DNA from 3 places in the Calorimonas adulescens genome. Region 2 is predicted to be linked to each of the others. Evidence: predicted binding sites of a transcription regulator. Region 2 holds the regulator's gene; each other region holds the start of a gene.

Region 1 (5,613 bases), 170 kb from region 2:
GCTCTATTTAGAAGAGTGGTTATTCTTATGAGCAAAAAGCTGAAATTAGGCATTCTTAAAAATTCATTCATAACGCTATAAAAAGATGTGACGGATAGCTATGTTAAAAAGGATGAATCTCGCGTCTATGCAGATATATATCCTTAGTATAGAGCATAACATTTTGGCACATGGCACACTGTAGTGTGAAGTAGTGTAAATACGAAATAAATGTTAGATATTGCATGAACACAAGAAAACCCTGGATTGTTCCTGGGGCTTTTATTATTATTACTATCAAATGAAACATGTCAATTTGAAATTTTATTGTTGTGATATGAGTATTTCTTATTCAGCCCAAAGCGATTCAAAAATAGCGCAAAAACACCCTTGCGTACTTTTGGACATTTGGGCGTATTATGTATTTCATAAAAATTTGTATTTGAGCCGGGTATATAATTTTAAAAGTGGCAATTACATTATTGGGAGGTGCTGCCTAATGGAAAATGTATTGGAAAGACAGGATGAAAATAAAATGGGTATTATGCCCGTCAACAAATTGCTGATAACAATGTCGGTGCCGATGATTATCTCTATGCTGGTTCAGGCTCTTTATAACATTGTTGACAGTATTTTTGTGGCACAAATCAATGAAAATGCTCTAACAGCTGTTTCACTGGCATTTCCAGTACAGAGCTTTATGATTGCAATAGTAAATGGTACAGGAGTAGGTATCAACGCTCTATTGTCAAAAAGTCTTGGTGAGCGAAACACTGAAAAGGCCAGTAAGGCCGCTAACAATGGCATTTTTTTGGGTTTGCTAAGCTGTATTGTGTTTATAGTGTTTGGCTTTTTTGGTGTACAGCCTTTTTTTAAATCGCAAACTGGTATTAGTGAAATCATTAAGTACGGGCGAGAATATCTTGGCATCTGTACTGGATTTTCTTTTGCCCTTATCGGACAGCTAACATTTGAACGACTCCTGCAATCTACTGGGAAAACTATTTATACTATGGTTACACAGTCATCCGGTGCTATAGTCAATATCATTCTGGATCCAATTCTTATTTTTGGATATTTTGGGTTTCCAAAGATGGGGGTGACTGGTGCAGCTGTAGCCACAGTAATTGGACAGACCACTGCTATGATGCTGGCTATTTATTTCAATATCTCAAAAAATCATGAGATCATTCTCTCGTTCAGGGATTTTAGACCAGATGGTGAGGTTATAAAGGAGATCTATTATGTTGGTATTCCGTCAATAATTATGATGACAATTGGTTCTCTTATGAACTATAGTATAAACAAAATCCTTATGGGGTTTACGGCCACGGCTACTGCAGTATTTGGCGTGTATTTCAAGCTGCAGAGCTTCGTGTTTATGCCGGTTTTTGGGCTTAATAATGGTATGGTACCTATCATCTCTTATAATTTTGGTGCCAAAAAGAAAGAGCGCATTACAGAGACTATCAAGTTGAGTGTGCTCTATGCAGTTTGCATTATGTTAATTGGCCTGACTGTTTTTCAGCTTTTCCCGGATAAACTGCTTCTACTGTTTAATGCCTCCGACGATATGCTGACAATTGGAGTGCCAGCACTGCGTACAATTAGTTTCAGTTTTTTATTTGCTGGGTATTGTATAGTTATTATGTCTGTATTTCAGGCACTGGGGAATGGAATGATGAGCCTGATTGTATCAATAATAAGGCAGCTTATTGTACTTTTGCCAGCGGCGTATTTACTATCCAGGACTGGTTCGTTAAATGCAGTCTGGTGGGCTTTTCCTATAGCGGAAGTTTCGGCTTTAATATTTTGCAGTATTTTTATAAAATACATCTATGACCACAAAATAAAAACTTTAGGGGAATGATGTAATAAATGAATTATTCCATTTATGGTGTGATTTCCGGAAAATTTGTCAGCCAGATCATACCGTAATTTTATGTTTTTTAACAGCTGAATCAATATATGCTGCCAGCGTTCTTAATCTCGACTCTAATTTTGGTTATAAACATTAAATTATCTGAGCGGCACTATTATATATATTTGAATTGTCAGGAGTTCAAATCTGTTCTATCTGCTTTCATAAAAACCTTACTTTCAGTCTTGTCAGTATATTGATAGGGCTGAAAGTATATAAAATTACCATTCGTGATCAAATCTAAATTTTTCCTTTTTTACAACCTTCATATAACAAAATGCAAATAAACATTGAAAGTTATATCAATCATCAATCACAGGACAAGTGATACTTGGCAGGTTCTGTGAAGGAGTTTTGAAAGATAACGTAATTTAAAAAGTGATATGTTTTACACTGTTATTTTTATGCAAGAAAATATTGCATTTTTGCCTGGCACCGATTATAATATAATAAATGATGAATTATTATGCAAAAAAAATATTATTTATGCGAAACGGAGGTTTTGCCTAACATTACTGTTTCTTGAATACATAGGTATTAAATTTGAGGTTATTGTATCAAGATAGGGATTACAGTACAACTTGTAAAGAATAAATAGGAAAGCGGGGTTCTATATGATAAAAGTAGGTATTGTTGGCGCTTCAGGATATACAGGAGTGGAACTAATAAGGATATTGTCTTTACATCCTGAGGTAGATATAGTAGGTATCACATCTAATAATCATGAGGGTAGAGAATATAGTGACTTATACCCCAGTTTGAAAGGATATATTAATTTAAGATTCGATGAACTGTGCGAAGCAGAGATTATAAGAAAATCCGATGTGATTTTTTCTGCATTGCCCAATGGTCATGCCTATGGTTTGGCTAACGAGGTTGTGGCTAAGAATAAAAAGCTCATAGATTTAAGTGCCGATTTTCGCTTTAACGACTTTTCTGTATATGAAAAATGGTATGGGCCTGTTCCACTTATAGATCAGAAAGTAAAAAGAATATACGGTCTTCCGGAGATTCACAGGATGGAGATGAAAGACGTTAATGTGGTGGCCAATCCTGGATGTTATCCTACTAGTGTAATTTTAGGGCTGGCTCCTGGGTTAAGGTATGGCCTCATAAAAACAGAAGGTATAATCATCGATTCTAAATCGGGTGTATCTGGTGCAGGTCATAAACCATCCTTTGCTAATCTATATGCAGAGTGCAATGAGAGTGTAAAAGCCTATGGTGTAGCTTGTCACAGGCACACGCCGGAGATTGAGCAGGAGCTAAGTTATCTTTCTGAATCTAACATAAAAGTGACTTTTACACCTCATCTGGTGCCCATGACAAGAGGAATTCTAAGCACTATATACTGTGAATTAAGAGATGGTATTACCTTATATATAGTAAGGGAAGCTTTCGAAGAATTCTATAGTAACGAATCTTTCGTTAAAATACTGGACGATGGCCAATTCCCGCGAACAAAAGACACTTATGGGTCAAATAATTGCCACATTGGTTTAGCTTATGATGAGCATACGGGTAAGTTAATTATAGTATCTGCTATAGATAATCTTGTTAAAGGAGCTTCGGGGCAAGCTGTTCAAAATATGAATAACCTTTTTGGGCTGCCGGAAGACACTGGATTAAACTTACCGGCAATTTATCCATAACTTAAACTTAAGGGAAATGGTGATGAGAGGAGAGCGTATATGGATATTATATTCAATAAGGGTGGTATTACAGCTCCAGAGGGTTTTTTGGCGTCAGGAGTTCATTGTGGAATAAAAAAGTGTAAAAAAGATATTGCTGTAGTATATTCCCGTGTGCCGGCTGCCGCTGCAGGGGTTTTTACCACAAACAAGGTAAAAGCAGCGCCGTTGAAAGTAACAATGGAAAACTTGAAGAACAGAAAAGCACAGGCGATTGTGGTCAACAGTGGAAATGCCAATGCATGTACCGGTGAGGATGGTTTGAAAGACGCAAAAGAGATGGCTGAATTGACCGCCAAGCAACTGAAATGCGGCGTGGAAGATGTGGTGGTAGCATCTACAGGAGTTATAGGGGTCAAAATGCCTATGGATAAGGTGAGAGATGGAATAGTTAAGTGTTGCAGTACTGTAAGCAAGGAAGGCGGGAGTGATGCCGCCTGCGCAATTATGACTACTGATACATTTAAAAAAGAAGTGACTGTATCAATGAACATTGGTGGGAAAAAGATTACAATAGGTGCAATGGCAAAGGGCTCGGGAATGATACACCCCAATATGGCAACTATGCTGTGCTTTATTTCTACTGATGCCAGAATCAAAGAGGATGCATTGGAAAAAGCTCTTAGGCTTGCCACTGCCAGGTCTTTCAATATGATAAGTGTAGACGGAGATACCAGTACCAATGATATGGCCGTTATATTTGCTAACGGTTTGGCCGGCAACAGGTTAATTGAGCAGGAAACAGAGGATTTTGATGAGTTCTATAGAGGGTTAGAAATAGTGTGTGTGGAACTGGCTAAAATGATGGTAAAAGATGGTGAGGGTGCTACTAAGTTTATGGAAGTAGAGGTTAAAAATGCCCCTGACGACCTTAGTGCTGTTATGGCTGCCAGATCTATAACCCGGTCAAATCTGGTGAAAACGGCGATATTTGGCGAAGATGCCAATTGGGGAAGGATTATATGTGCTGTAGGTTATTCTGGAGTAGATTTTGATCCGAATCTGGTAGATATATACATTAGCGGTAAGGGAGGAGAGCTGATGCTAGCTCAGAATGGTATGGGGATTGATTTTTCTGAGGACAAAGCGAAAGAATTACTAAAAGAAAAAGATATAAAGGTGATTGTTGATTTAAAACAAGGATGCGGTCATGCTACAGCGTGGGGATGTGACCTGTCATATGATTATGTAAAAATAAACGGTAGCTATAGAACATAATAGCAATTGTAAAGGAGATAAACATATGGAAACTATAGAAAAAGCCAATATACTGATAGAAGCTCTACCTTACATTGAAAATTTCAGAGGGAAAATCTTTGTTGTAAAGTATGGCGGTAATGCGATGACGGATGAACGTTTAAAGCATATGGTTATGGAGGATCTGGTGTTTCTAAAGTTGGTAGGTATAAATCCTGTGGTGGTACACGGTGGTGGTCCTGAAATCAACGATTTGCTGGGGAAATTGGGTAAAAAACCGAAATTCGTAAATGGTTTTAGAATGACAGATAAAGAGACTATGGAAGTAGTGGAAATGGTATTGACAGGTAAGGTGAACAAAGAAATAGTCTCTTATATAAACCGATGTGGAGGGAAGGCCATTGGACTAAGTGGCAAAGATGGTGGCCTGGTGACGGCGGATAAGGATCTATCTAATGGTGATTTGGGATTGGTGGGTTATGTTAAGAGTGTTAACACAGAAGTAATCCAGTTGTTTATAAAAGAGGATTATATACCGGTTATATCGCCTGTGGCCATAGGGGAAGACGGTGAGACTTATAACATAAACGCTGATACGGTAGCGGGTGAGATAGCTGGAAGCCTTGGGGCCGAAAAGCTTATAATGCTGACCGACGTAGAAGGAATATACAAAGACTACGGGAATAAGGATTCTTTGATATCTTCTCTGGATATAAAAACTGCACTGGATTACGTAAATGAAGGAGTTATAGATGGTGGAATGATTCCAAAGGTACTGTGCTGCATAAATGCCATTAAAAAGGGCGTGAAAAAGACTCATATAAC
Region 2 (5,613 bases):
ATTTAATACCCTAAGGCAGATGGGCGGTATCAGTGGATTTCCAAAGAGGCAGGAGAGTATATTTGATATGTTTGGGACAGGACATGCCAGCACTTCAATCTCTGCTGCACTTGGGATGGCAAGGGCCAGGGACCTTGAAGGCAAGGATTTTCAGGTTGTGGCAGTTATAGGCGATGGAGCTCTCACTGGAGGCATAGCCCTTGAGGGATTAAACGATGCCGGAAGAAGTAACACAGATATACTCATTGTATTAAACGATAACGAAATGTCTATATCCCATAATGTTGGTGGACTTTCACTGTATTTAAGCCAGTTGAGGGCAGCTCCCGTGTATTCTAAGATAAAAGAGGATGTTAAGCAAAAGCTGAAGCATGTTCCTGTTTTAGGCGACAAAATGACAAGGACTATAGAGAGGGCTAAGGAAGGTATAAAATATCTGATAATTCCTGGTATGTTTTTTGAGGATTTGGGATATACGTATCTTGGACCTGTGGATGGCCATGATATTTCTTCTTTAATAAAGATTTTTGAGGTCTCTATAGATATAAAAGGACCTAAAATAGTTCATGCTATAACAAAAAAGGGATATGGATACGGTCCTGCAGAGAAAAGTCCCGCTAGATTTCATGGAGTGGATCCTTTTGATATAAACACTGGGGAAACGATAGTACATAAAAATGGGAAAACATTTTCGAAAATTTTTGGTGAGGAATTGGTGCAGATAGCAGAAAAAGACAGAAGAATAGTTGCTATTACTGCTGCTATGGAGGATGGCACAGGTCTTGCAGAATTTTCAAAAAAATTTCCTGATAGATTTTTTGATGTGGGAATAGCGGAACAACATGCTGTAACCATGGCAGCCGGCCTGGCCTCACTAGGATTTATCCCTGTCTTTGCTGTCTACTCCACTTTTTTACAGAGAGGGTTTGACCAGATTATACATGATGTCTGTATGCAGAACCTCCATGTGGTGCTTGCGATAGATAGGGCTGGACTGGTGGGCCATGATGGTGAGACTCATCATGGGGTGTTTGATATCTCCTATTTAAGTATGATACCAAATATGACCATAATGTCGCCCAGGAATGGCGCAGAACTTAAGGCTATGCTTAAGTTTGCTGTAAAGCATGAAGGGCCTGTGTCTATAAGGTATCCACGAGGATATACAAATGATGAAGGAAGTGTAGATGATATAAAGTACGGTAAGGCAGAATTAGTTGAACAAGGGGATGACCTCTCTATTATATGCGAAGGTATGATGTGTAATACGGTTTTAAGTATACTGGAAGAGATTAAGAGATTGGGTATACACCCCGATGTTATAAATATTAGATTTATTAAGCCTATTGATGAGGATTTGATTGTATCTTCTATAAAGAAGACAGGAAGGGTGATTATTGTTGAAAATAATGTTGTTAAGGGTGGGCTGGGTAGCAGCATTTTGCAAATTATTGCTGAAAAAAATATAAAAAATGTTAAAATAAAATTGTTGGGCATACCAGATAGGTTTATTTCCCATGGCAGTCAGGAAGAGCTATATAAGTTATGTGGCCTTGATGCTGACTCAATAAAAAAGCATATTCTGGAAATGGTGGACGATAATGAACAATAAAGAAAGACTGGATGTGCTTGTCTTTAATAAAGGCCTGGCCACCAGCAGAGAGGCAGCGAGGAAATTGATAATGGCTGGTAGCGTGCTTGTAAACGGTAAGGTCTCGGATAAACCTGGTATGTCTGTTGATGTAAACTCTGAGATAGAATTAAAGGAAGGTCTACCATATGTGAGCAGAGGTGGACTTAAAATAAAGAGGGCAATTGACGAATTTGGCATTTCAGTACATAACAAAGTGGCTGTAGATATAGGGGCATCCACTGGTGGTTTTACTGACTGTCTTCTGCAGGAAGGAGCAGCAAGGGTATATTCTGTAGATGTAGGTTATGGCCAGCTAGCCGAAAAACTGCGAAGAGATGATAGGGTAAGGGTGGTTGAGAGGAAAAATGCCAGATATCTTACTGAAGACGACATAGGAGAGAAAGTGGATATAATAACCATTGATGTCTCATTTATTTCCCTGGACAAGATATTCAGACCGGCAGCCTCACTCTTAAAAGATGATGGAATTATAATATCATTAATAAAGCCACAGTTTGAAGCCGGCAGAGAACATATAGGGAAAAAAGGGGTGGTAAAGGACAGAAATATACATCTGATGGTAATAGAAAATGTGCTTTTATCAGCCCAAAAAGAAGGACTTTTTATGAAGGACATTACCTACTCACCTATTAGAGGTCCCAAGGGTAACATTGAATTTCTTTCCCTTTTTAGCAAGGTTCCGCCTTTATTGGACATGGATAAAATACGTTGCACTGTTGAAACTGCTCATGAGGAACTTTCAGGAGGTAATTTATGAAAAACATTGGTGTAATATCCAATATACAGAAAGATACGGAGTTCCAGATCACCATTTCCGCTGTTAAATACATTGAAGAGATGGAATGTAAACCTCTCTTAAATGAGTTTATGGCGTACAAAATTGGAAGAAAGGAATTGGGTTTAAAACTATGGGAAATATATAAAAACTGCGATTTTGTTGTGGTATTGGGCGGAGATGGAACACTCTTGAGCGTAGCAAGGCAATGTGCGCCCTATGGTAAGCCTATACTGGGTGTAAATCTTGGCCACCTTGGCTTTTTAACTGATGTGGAGTACGCAGAAATGTATAAGGCGTTGAATAAATGTATCATGGATGATTACTATATTGACGAGAGAATGATGCTGGAGGCTGTGATATTAAAAAATGGGGTGGAGATGGAGAGCTACACTGCACTGAATGACATTGGTATAACCAAAGGTTCATTTTCCAGGATGATACACTTAAAAACATATGTGGACGATGATTATGTCGACACATATTCCGCTGATGGGCTGATCATATCAAGTCCTACGGGCTCTACCGCTTATTCACTATCGGCAGGCGGCCCCATATGTACGCCAAACATAGAACTATTAATAATCACTCCAATATGTCCACATACCTTATATTCGCGGTCAATCATTGCTTCACCGGAAAGTACAGTAAGGGTTACCATCCTTGATGAGAATCAGGATATAATGTTGACTGTAGATGGACAGCAAGGGTATAAACTCAATTTAGGAGATGAAGTCATTGTGAGGAAGTCACAATATGATACAAAATTGATAAAAACCTCAGGAAAATCATTTTTTAATGTTCTCAGGACCAAGTTAAAAGAATGATAGAGAGGTGTGAAAAACATGATGAAAATAGCGCGTCATGCTAAAATTCTTGATTTGATAGAGAGAAAACCGATAGAGACACAGGAAGAGCTTGCAGAGGAGTTGAAGAAAGAGGGAATAGATGTAACTCAGGCCACAGTGTCAAGGGATATAAAGGAATTAAGACTGGTAAAGGTTTTAACTGAAAATGGTCATTACAGGTATGCTCCATTAAAACAGCAGGATGAGGGTATAATGAACAGACTCACCACACTTTTAAGTGAATCTTTGGTAAGAGTGGATTATTCAGGGAATATAGTGGTGCTAAAGACTCTTTCCGGGACTGCTATGGCGGCAGCAGCAGCTATTGATGCCATCAACATGAATGAGATTGTTGGTTCGCTGGCTGGTGATGATACGATATTTCTCATTATCAGAGAAGGTTTTCTCGCCAGTGAGGTCGCAAACCGGTTTAATAAATACATCAAATAAGGTGATCTATAATGTTGCTATCTTTAAGTATAAAGAATTTTGCCTTGATTGAATCGATAGACGTTGATTTTACAGACGGCCTAAATATTTTTACCGGCGAAACTGGAGCTGGTAAGTCTATAATTATAGATGCAGTCAATGTACTTTTAGGTGGCAGGGCTGATAAGGACTACATAAGGACAGGTACAGACTCGGCATACATTGAAGGCAGCTTTGATATACAGATGGCGAACGAGGAACTATATTCAGCAATTACAGAAATAGGTCTAATGGATAGTGATGTCCTTATTATCAGCAGAGAGTTCAATCAGAACGGAAAGAGCGTCTCGAGGATTAACGGTAAACAATATCCGCTCAATGTAATAAAGAATATAAGCAGTAATCTATTAGAAATTGTTGGGCAAAACGAGAATCAGAGTCTTTTAAATGTGAATAATCACTTAAAGCTGCTGGATTCTTTTGGTAAAAATCAAATAAAGCAGCTCGTTAAAAATGTACAGGAACTTTGCAGCAGATTTGAGGAAAAGAATGATAGATTTACAGAGTTACATAATCAGGAAAGGGAAAAAGCTCGTACTATAGACCTTTTAGAGTATCAATTGAAGGATATCCGTTCTGCCAATTTACGCATTGGGGAGGACGAGGAATTAGAAGAGAGGATAAAAATAGTAAAAAATTCGAAGAAGATTTTTGAAACTTTAAAGGATTCTTATGAGAGATTATATGGGGGCACTGCGTCCGTTATTGACAACCTTGGTATTATAATGAATGGATTGGAGAAAATTAAAGACTTTAAGGAGTTTGTGGAGTTTTACAATACAGTGAGCAACAGTTATTATAATCTTGAGGATACTGCTAGAGAAATACGGAGTTATCTTGATACCTTTGAATATAATCCTGACGAACTTACATGGATAGAGGAGAGAATAAATCAGATAAACGAGTTGAAACGTAAGTATGGTGTTACTATAGAAGACATACTGAAATTTAAGGATAAAATCGAAAATGAGCTGTTAAGCTTAAAGAGCAATACTGAGGAATTGAGTAGACTTGGCGATGAGATAAGGGAAATTCAAAAACAGTATTTAGACAATGCATTAAAGTTGAGCGAAATGAGGAAAAAAATAGCTAAAGAACTGGAAATTAGAATCAAAGATGAACTTAAAGAATTAAATATGGGAAACTGCGTATTTAAGGTGGAGTTTAACTCCAATATGAATACAATAAGCCCAACCGGTATAGACAGGGTGGAGTTTTTAATATCGACAAACCCAGGGGAGCCATTAAAACCTCTGTCTAAAGTAGCATCGGGTGGTGAGATGTCGAGAATACTTTTGGCATTGAAGGTAGTCTTTGCGGATGCAGACAGAATCGGTACATTGATTTTTGATGAGATAGATAGTGGCATAAGCGGACATGCTGGACAAGCTGTGGCAACAAAGCTCATGGCTTTATCTAAAAGGCACCAGATAATATGCATAACGCACCTGCCTCAAATAGCCTCTATGGCGGATGAGCATTTTAAAATTGAGAAAATGGTTATAAAAAATTCAACTTTTACCAAGTTGAGGAAGTTAAATCTAAATGAGCGGATAACAGAACTCTCAAGGATGATAAGCGGCAGCAATATAACCGAAACCTCTATTAAAAATTCCCAGGAAATGCTAAAAATAGCACAATCCCTTAAAGATTCAGTTATGTCAAAGTAGTATATATACTACTTTTTTTGTTAGTATAAATCCCACTTTAAGAGGCCATTTTATAAATAGCCTTATTTTTTAAAGAAAAACGATAAGGCTTAAAGTGGGAGAGTGGTGAATTTGAATAAACAGAAAATATCGCAGATATTGGCTGTTTTTATTATTTTTTCATTGATTTTCATTGAT
Region 3 (5,613 bases), on a different contig from region 2:
GTACTTATTCAATGCAGAAACCACTGCATTTATAAAAGCAGTCGGTAAAAAACCACTGGAATGGACTCCGCTGTATTCACCCTCATACGCAATATCGTTCTTTTCAAGAACGACCCGTGCGCTTCCCCTAATTCCTTCAAGACTGTACTGCAGGCTTCTTATCCTTAACCGCTCGTCATCATTGGGTAATCCATCGTTCTCTATTTCAGCTACACTTATAACCTTGTAATCTATATCAACATTGAACTTCGCCATGAGAGCCGACTGTACGTCTCTGGAAATCTGTTTAGGATTTCTGCTCTTATCTGCAAGTACATGTATCTCTACAATTTCGCCACGGTCATTCTTTATTATCTTGCTGGATATTACTCCTCCAAGCTGGTTTAATGTCTTTTCCATTTCTTCAAGAAGGTTTTTATCTGTTTCCATTAGCATCCGTCCTTCCAATTGTACATATATTAAATTATTCTACTTATTTTTGCTAATTCCTTCTTAAATAATAAAAAAAATGGATGGATCTCCTCCATCTTTAAATAAAAATATCAATAAATAAACTATTATCTTTATTCCTCATTTGGCTCTATAAGGCCATACCTTCCATCCTTCCGTTTATAGACCACAGCCACATCATCGGTCTCCTCATTGGTAAAGACAAAGAAGTCATGTCCAAGGAGGTTCATCTGAAGTATAGCCTCCTCAACTGACATGGGCTTGATACTAATCTTTTTTGTCCTTACAACCTCGAAGCCTTCCTCCTCTTCCTTAGGCCCCTGAGGTAAATCGGCATATCTTATGGAATCTCCGCTACTGAATCTTTTCTCCAATCTGGTTTTATATTTAAGTATCTGTTTTTCAATCTTATCAACCGCATTATCAATGGAAACATACATATCCGGTGTGGCTTCCTCTGCCCTGAAAAGTATATCCCTGAATGGTATTAATATCTCTGCTTTATGAAATCCCCTTTCTACCTCCAACAATACCCTTGCCTCGAGCTCTTTGTAGAAATATTTGTCAAGCTTTTGGAGTTTCTTTTTTGCTCTCTCCTTTAATGCATCAGTAACATCCATGTTTTTGCCTGTTACAGCAACCTGCATATCATCAACTCCCCTCATTTTTAGGATGCATATAGTTATATTCTATCTTCTTCCCTTTTTTCCTTCTTTTATTACAAAACTTTTCTCTAATACAGGACCTTGCTTAAGAATTCCTGAGCCCTGCTGTTTTCTGGATGAGAAAAGAATTGTTCGGGAGTTGATTCCTCCAATATCTGGCCTCCATCCATGAATATTATCCTGTCGCCCACCTCTCTGGCAAATCCCATCTCATGGGTAACCACCACCATGGTCATACCCTCCTCAGCTAAGCCCTCCATGGTCATAAGAACCTCTTTTACCATTTCAGGGTCCAGGGCCGACGTGGGTTCGTCAAAAAGCATTATATCCGGCTGCATAGCCAGGGCACGGCATATGGCCACCCTTTGTCTCTGTCCGCCTGACAGTTGAGATGGAAAAGCATATATTTTGTCCTCCAAACCTATCTTTTTCAGGAACTCGAATGCAATATCCTCGGCAATATCCTTGCTAAGTCCCTTTACCTTCATAGGGGCAAGGGTTATATTGCCAAGCACATTAAGGTTATTAAACAGATTAAAGTGCTGAAAAACCATACCAATCTTCTGCCTTATGCGGTTGACATCCGTCTTTTTGTCTATCAGCTCCCCCTCTATATATATCTTGCCGCTGGTAGGATACTCCAGCAGGTTTATGCATCTTAAAAAGGTGCTTTTCCCCGAGCCACTCGGTCCAATGATTACAACTACATCCCCCTTGTCCACCTTTGCATTTATACCCTTTAGTACATGCAGCTTGCCAAAATTTTTGTGGAGGTCTTCAACGCGAATCACTGGCTTTAAGCCTCCTCTCCAGGATTCTCTGAAAAGTAGAGAATATATAAGTCATCACAAAATAAATGAGCGCAACCACAATCAATGGTTCAAAGGCTGTATACGTGGCTGCTCTTATTATATCAGCCTGCCTCATCAGGTCGCTCATGCTTATAACAGAGACAGCGGCTGATTCTTTGAGCAGCGCTACAAACTCATTGCCCAGCGCAGGAAGAATGTTCTTTATTGCCTGGGGAATAATCACAAAGCGCATAGCCAGGCCGTAACTCATGCCCAGAGACCGGGCAGCTTCCATCTGTCCATAGTCCACTGCCTGTATTCCTGCCCTGATAATCTCAGCCACATACGCACCGCTATTTATACTAAGGGCAGCTACTGCTGCCGGAAAGCTTGGTATATCCTGACCTATAAGCTGTGGCAGTCCGTAATAAACTATATATAACTGCACAAGTAACGGCGTCCCCCTTATAAGCTCCACATATGCACTCCCTATAAAGCTTAGGGGCTTAAAGCTGGACATCTTCAATAAAGCCACCACAAGACCGAGTATTATCCCAAAAATCACAGAAACTAATGTAAGTTCAATGGTAGTAACAGCCCCCTTTACAAAAAGGGGACTGTATGAGGAGATCCTAGAAAAATCAAGATTCAAAGTTATACCTCCCTTATGCGCCAAACCACTTATTTACCATCTCGTCGTACTTGCCGCTATCCTTCAGGTCCTTTAAAACCTTATTTATTACCTCTACCAGGTCCTTATTTCCCTTTGCCACTGCTGCTGCAGAACCGCCGCCTTCATCTGCCAGCTCTTTAATATATACAGATTTTATATCGTCATTCATGCTGACAAACTTTTTTGCCACTACCTCAGTAGCCAGAACTGCATCAACCTTGCCGTTTTTAAGCTCCATTACGGCATCCGTCAGAAGGTTTATAGGCTTTGTTTTCATTCCCGCCTTTTGGGCTGCAGCTTCCTGAGTCGTACCCAACTGCACAGCAATCAGTTTATCCTTTAAATCGTCAATTGTTGCAATATTAGAGTCCTTTTTGACCAAGACAAGATTTTTCCCGGAGAAGTATATATCGGAAAAGTCCACACTCTTTGCCCTTTCCTCTGTGGCAGTCATACCGGATATTATTACATCAATTTTATTCGCCTGAAGCATGGGTATAAGCCCATTAAAGGAAGTGTCAACTATATGCAACTTCACTCCCAGTTCATCGGCTATAGCCTGTGCCAGGTCAATATCAAACCCGACTATCTTATCTTCGCCGTTGATTATCTCATGGCTCTCATATGGAGGGTAGTCTGCACTGAGCCCTACTATAAGTTCACCTCTTGCCTTTATCTCATCAACTTTGCTTGTTTTTCCCGTGTTATCCTTAGACTGTGAATCAGAACTGCTTTGAGTCTGAGACTGTGAGCCAGAACCATTTTGAGCCTGAGGTTGTGCCGCAGGTTGACTGCTATTGCTTCCACAGGCTGCAACAGCCAGCACCAAAAATACAGTAAGCAAAACAACTACAACCTTCTTCATCCAAAGACCTCTCCCTTCTTTTTTGTATAATTATAGAGCATAATGCATATAAAATCAATATGTAGTCAAAAAAATATCTTATTTTTAAATTAAGATGGCTTGCCTCGATGTTTTTCTAACCTCGCTTATTAATTTTTACGGTAAAATTGATCCTGGATCATATACAATTTTCTTTTATATATGTTCAGTCTGTGGAAAACTACAGTATAAAACTGTGGAAAATGTGGATAAGTCCCTCTATTAGCATGACTGATGGATTAACAATGTTGAAAGGCCTGTGGAGAACACACTACATATTTATTCATACTTGCTTTAATTGTTATTATTTTATTAATGTATTATTTTATTAATGGCCCGTCAATATTATTTAGTACATAAATAAAAATTAAAAGGGACACACCCTAAGTGTCCCTTTGATAATCCTCTTTACTATTACGTAAGGGGATTAACCACGATTAAAACTTCTGTGAGATGATCTGCCACCATTCCCGTGGTTGTCATATCTCTGCTTTTTAGCATCTCTGCACTCCTTGCACCTTACGGGTTCATTCTGGAAACCTTTCTCAGCATAAAACTCTTGCTCTCCTGCGGTAAATACAAACTCCTTTCCGCAGTCCTTACAAACTAACACCTTGTCCTCATACATACGGATAATCCCCTCACTTTAAAGATATTGTTTGCCTATATTCCACTTTAATATACAGGCCATTATTATTATATGGTAAAAGCTTAAAAAAAGCAATACTTTTTTAAAAATTTTGTGGCCTGCCGATGTGTCTCAATGTAAAAGAAAATATGATTCCTGAGACTATTACATACATATAAAAGCTAAAAAACCTCCAGATGCCTATAAACACGCCGAGATTCTGAGTCGGCACAATATTGGAAAAAATCGCTGCATATCCCAATTCAATTACCCCGCTGCCACTGGGTATTGGGTTATATGTAAGTATGCTATAAAAAATGGTTTGCCTTGCAAGCACATTAAACCAATCGATATGTAAGCCCATTGCCAGCATTATAACTGTAGCAAAATTAAAGAAAATAAACCAGAAAAGTACAGTATAAATCATCTGGATTGCGGTCACCTTAACGCCATACGAAAGTATTACTTTGAAATTTTCCTTATATTCCCTTAGTCCTTTAACTATCCTCCATATCCATTTATCTCTTGACCTTTTAAATGTAACTCTCTTAATCATGGAAGAATAACCGATTTTGACTGCCAGCAATTCAATAAAATGTGGATTTATCATTAAGTACCAGCACCCTATAAGAAGCACAAATAAAAACAAAGATACACCTACAGCCAGAACTCTCAGATAAATATTTAACCCTATTCTGTTATAAAAAAATAACGTAAGAAACAGTGGAAAGATGCCGAAAAAAAGCAAAGAGTAAAGCAGTCTGCCTGTCACCACTGTTATCCCTTTATTTATCTTTATATTCTTCTTGCTCAGATAGTATACCAGTGCAGGTAACGCCCCGGATTGAAAGGGCGTTATGGCTCCAATAAAGTGTGAGGCTATGTTAGATACAAACAGATAAAAAAATGAGGTACGCTCACCCATAATCCCAAGGAGGTTCTGTATCCTTAATGTGTCAACAGCCCACGTCCCAAACATCATCAAGACCATCAGCACAATGTATTCAATTCTAATATGTAGTATCCTGTCTATCTCATCAGGACTGACTGTAAAGTATATAATTATAATTATTGTCACAAAGCTTATCAGGACTGACGATAAAAGCCATATCAGGTTTTTTCTATTTAGCAGGTTCATCTTCTACCTCCACATGTCAAGGTTTGCCATCAGAGTCAACCCCTGGTGATACACTCCCGGTTTACTCCCATTCCCTCTTTTACTTCACTATCCCTATACCATATTATTGTTTTTCTTACAACCGTTCTTAAATTTTTCTACAGTATTTTGGATTGTATAGATTAATTGCCCACGGCTGTCTTCTATGCATCACAAACCGCCTTTGGAAACCTATCGTGTCAATCCCTTAATATAAACATTATACAGGATGTTTTGTGTATATGGAAGGTACTTGTCGGAGTATCTTCTTTTTTGTATTTTATTGCGTTTTCATTCGCTGAGAAGATGCAATACTGCCTTTACAATGCGACAAAATGTAACAAATAATTGCTAATAGTGCAAATTC

The links. The regulator ArgR, encoded in region 2, controls arginine synthesis, uptake and breakdown. The targets are predictions, from matches to a motif close to ANTGNATAAANATACA.
Region 1: the regulator ArgR is predicted to act here: its motif matches at 2,358-2,373, upstream of argC (N-acetyl-gamma-glutamyl-phosphate reductase).
Region 3: the regulator ArgR is predicted to act here: its motif matches at 3,486-3,501, upstream of FWJ32_RS04780 (basic amino acid ABC transporter substrate-binding protein).

Annotation. Positions count from the first base shown of each region.
Region 1 covers NZ_VTPS01000001.1:294,261-299,873, reverse strand. The annotation lists gene FWJ32_RS01740 (MATE family efflux transporter) at 479-1,849, shown strand; gene argC (N-acetyl-gamma-glutamyl-phosphate reductase) at 2,515-3,552, shown strand; gene argJ (bifunctional ornithine acetyltransferase/N-acetylglutamate synthase) at 3,592-4,809, shown strand; gene argB (acetylglutamate kinase) at 4,835-5,613, shown strand, end outside.
Region 2 covers NZ_VTPS01000001.1:123,224-128,836, reverse strand. The annotation lists gene dxs (1-deoxy-D-xylulose-5-phosphate synthase) at 1-1,612, shown strand, start outside; gene FWJ32_RS00700 (TlyA family RNA methyltransferase) at 1,602-2,411, shown strand; gene FWJ32_RS00695 (NAD(+)/NADH kinase) at 2,408-3,256, shown strand; gene FWJ32_RS00690 (arginine repressor) at 3,275-3,727, shown strand; gene recN (DNA repair protein RecN) at 3,739-5,436, shown strand; gene spoIVB (SpoIVB peptidase) at 5,548-5,613, shown strand, end outside.
Region 3 covers NZ_VTPS01000005.1:94,451-100,063, forward strand. The annotation lists gene FWJ32_RS04760 (hypothetical protein) at 1-429, opposite strand, end outside; gene hpf (ribosome hibernation-promoting factor, HPF/YfiA family) at 564-1,097, opposite strand; gene FWJ32_RS04770 (amino acid ABC transporter ATP-binding protein) at 1,184-1,906, opposite strand; gene FWJ32_RS04775 (amino acid ABC transporter permease) at 1,893-2,558, opposite strand; gene FWJ32_RS04780 (basic amino acid ABC transporter substrate-binding protein) at 2,572-3,444, opposite strand; gene FWJ32_RS04785 (zinc-ribbon domain-containing protein) at 3,890-4,090, opposite strand; gene FWJ32_RS04790 (lysylphosphatidylglycerol synthase transmembrane domain-containing protein) at 4,194-5,228, opposite strand.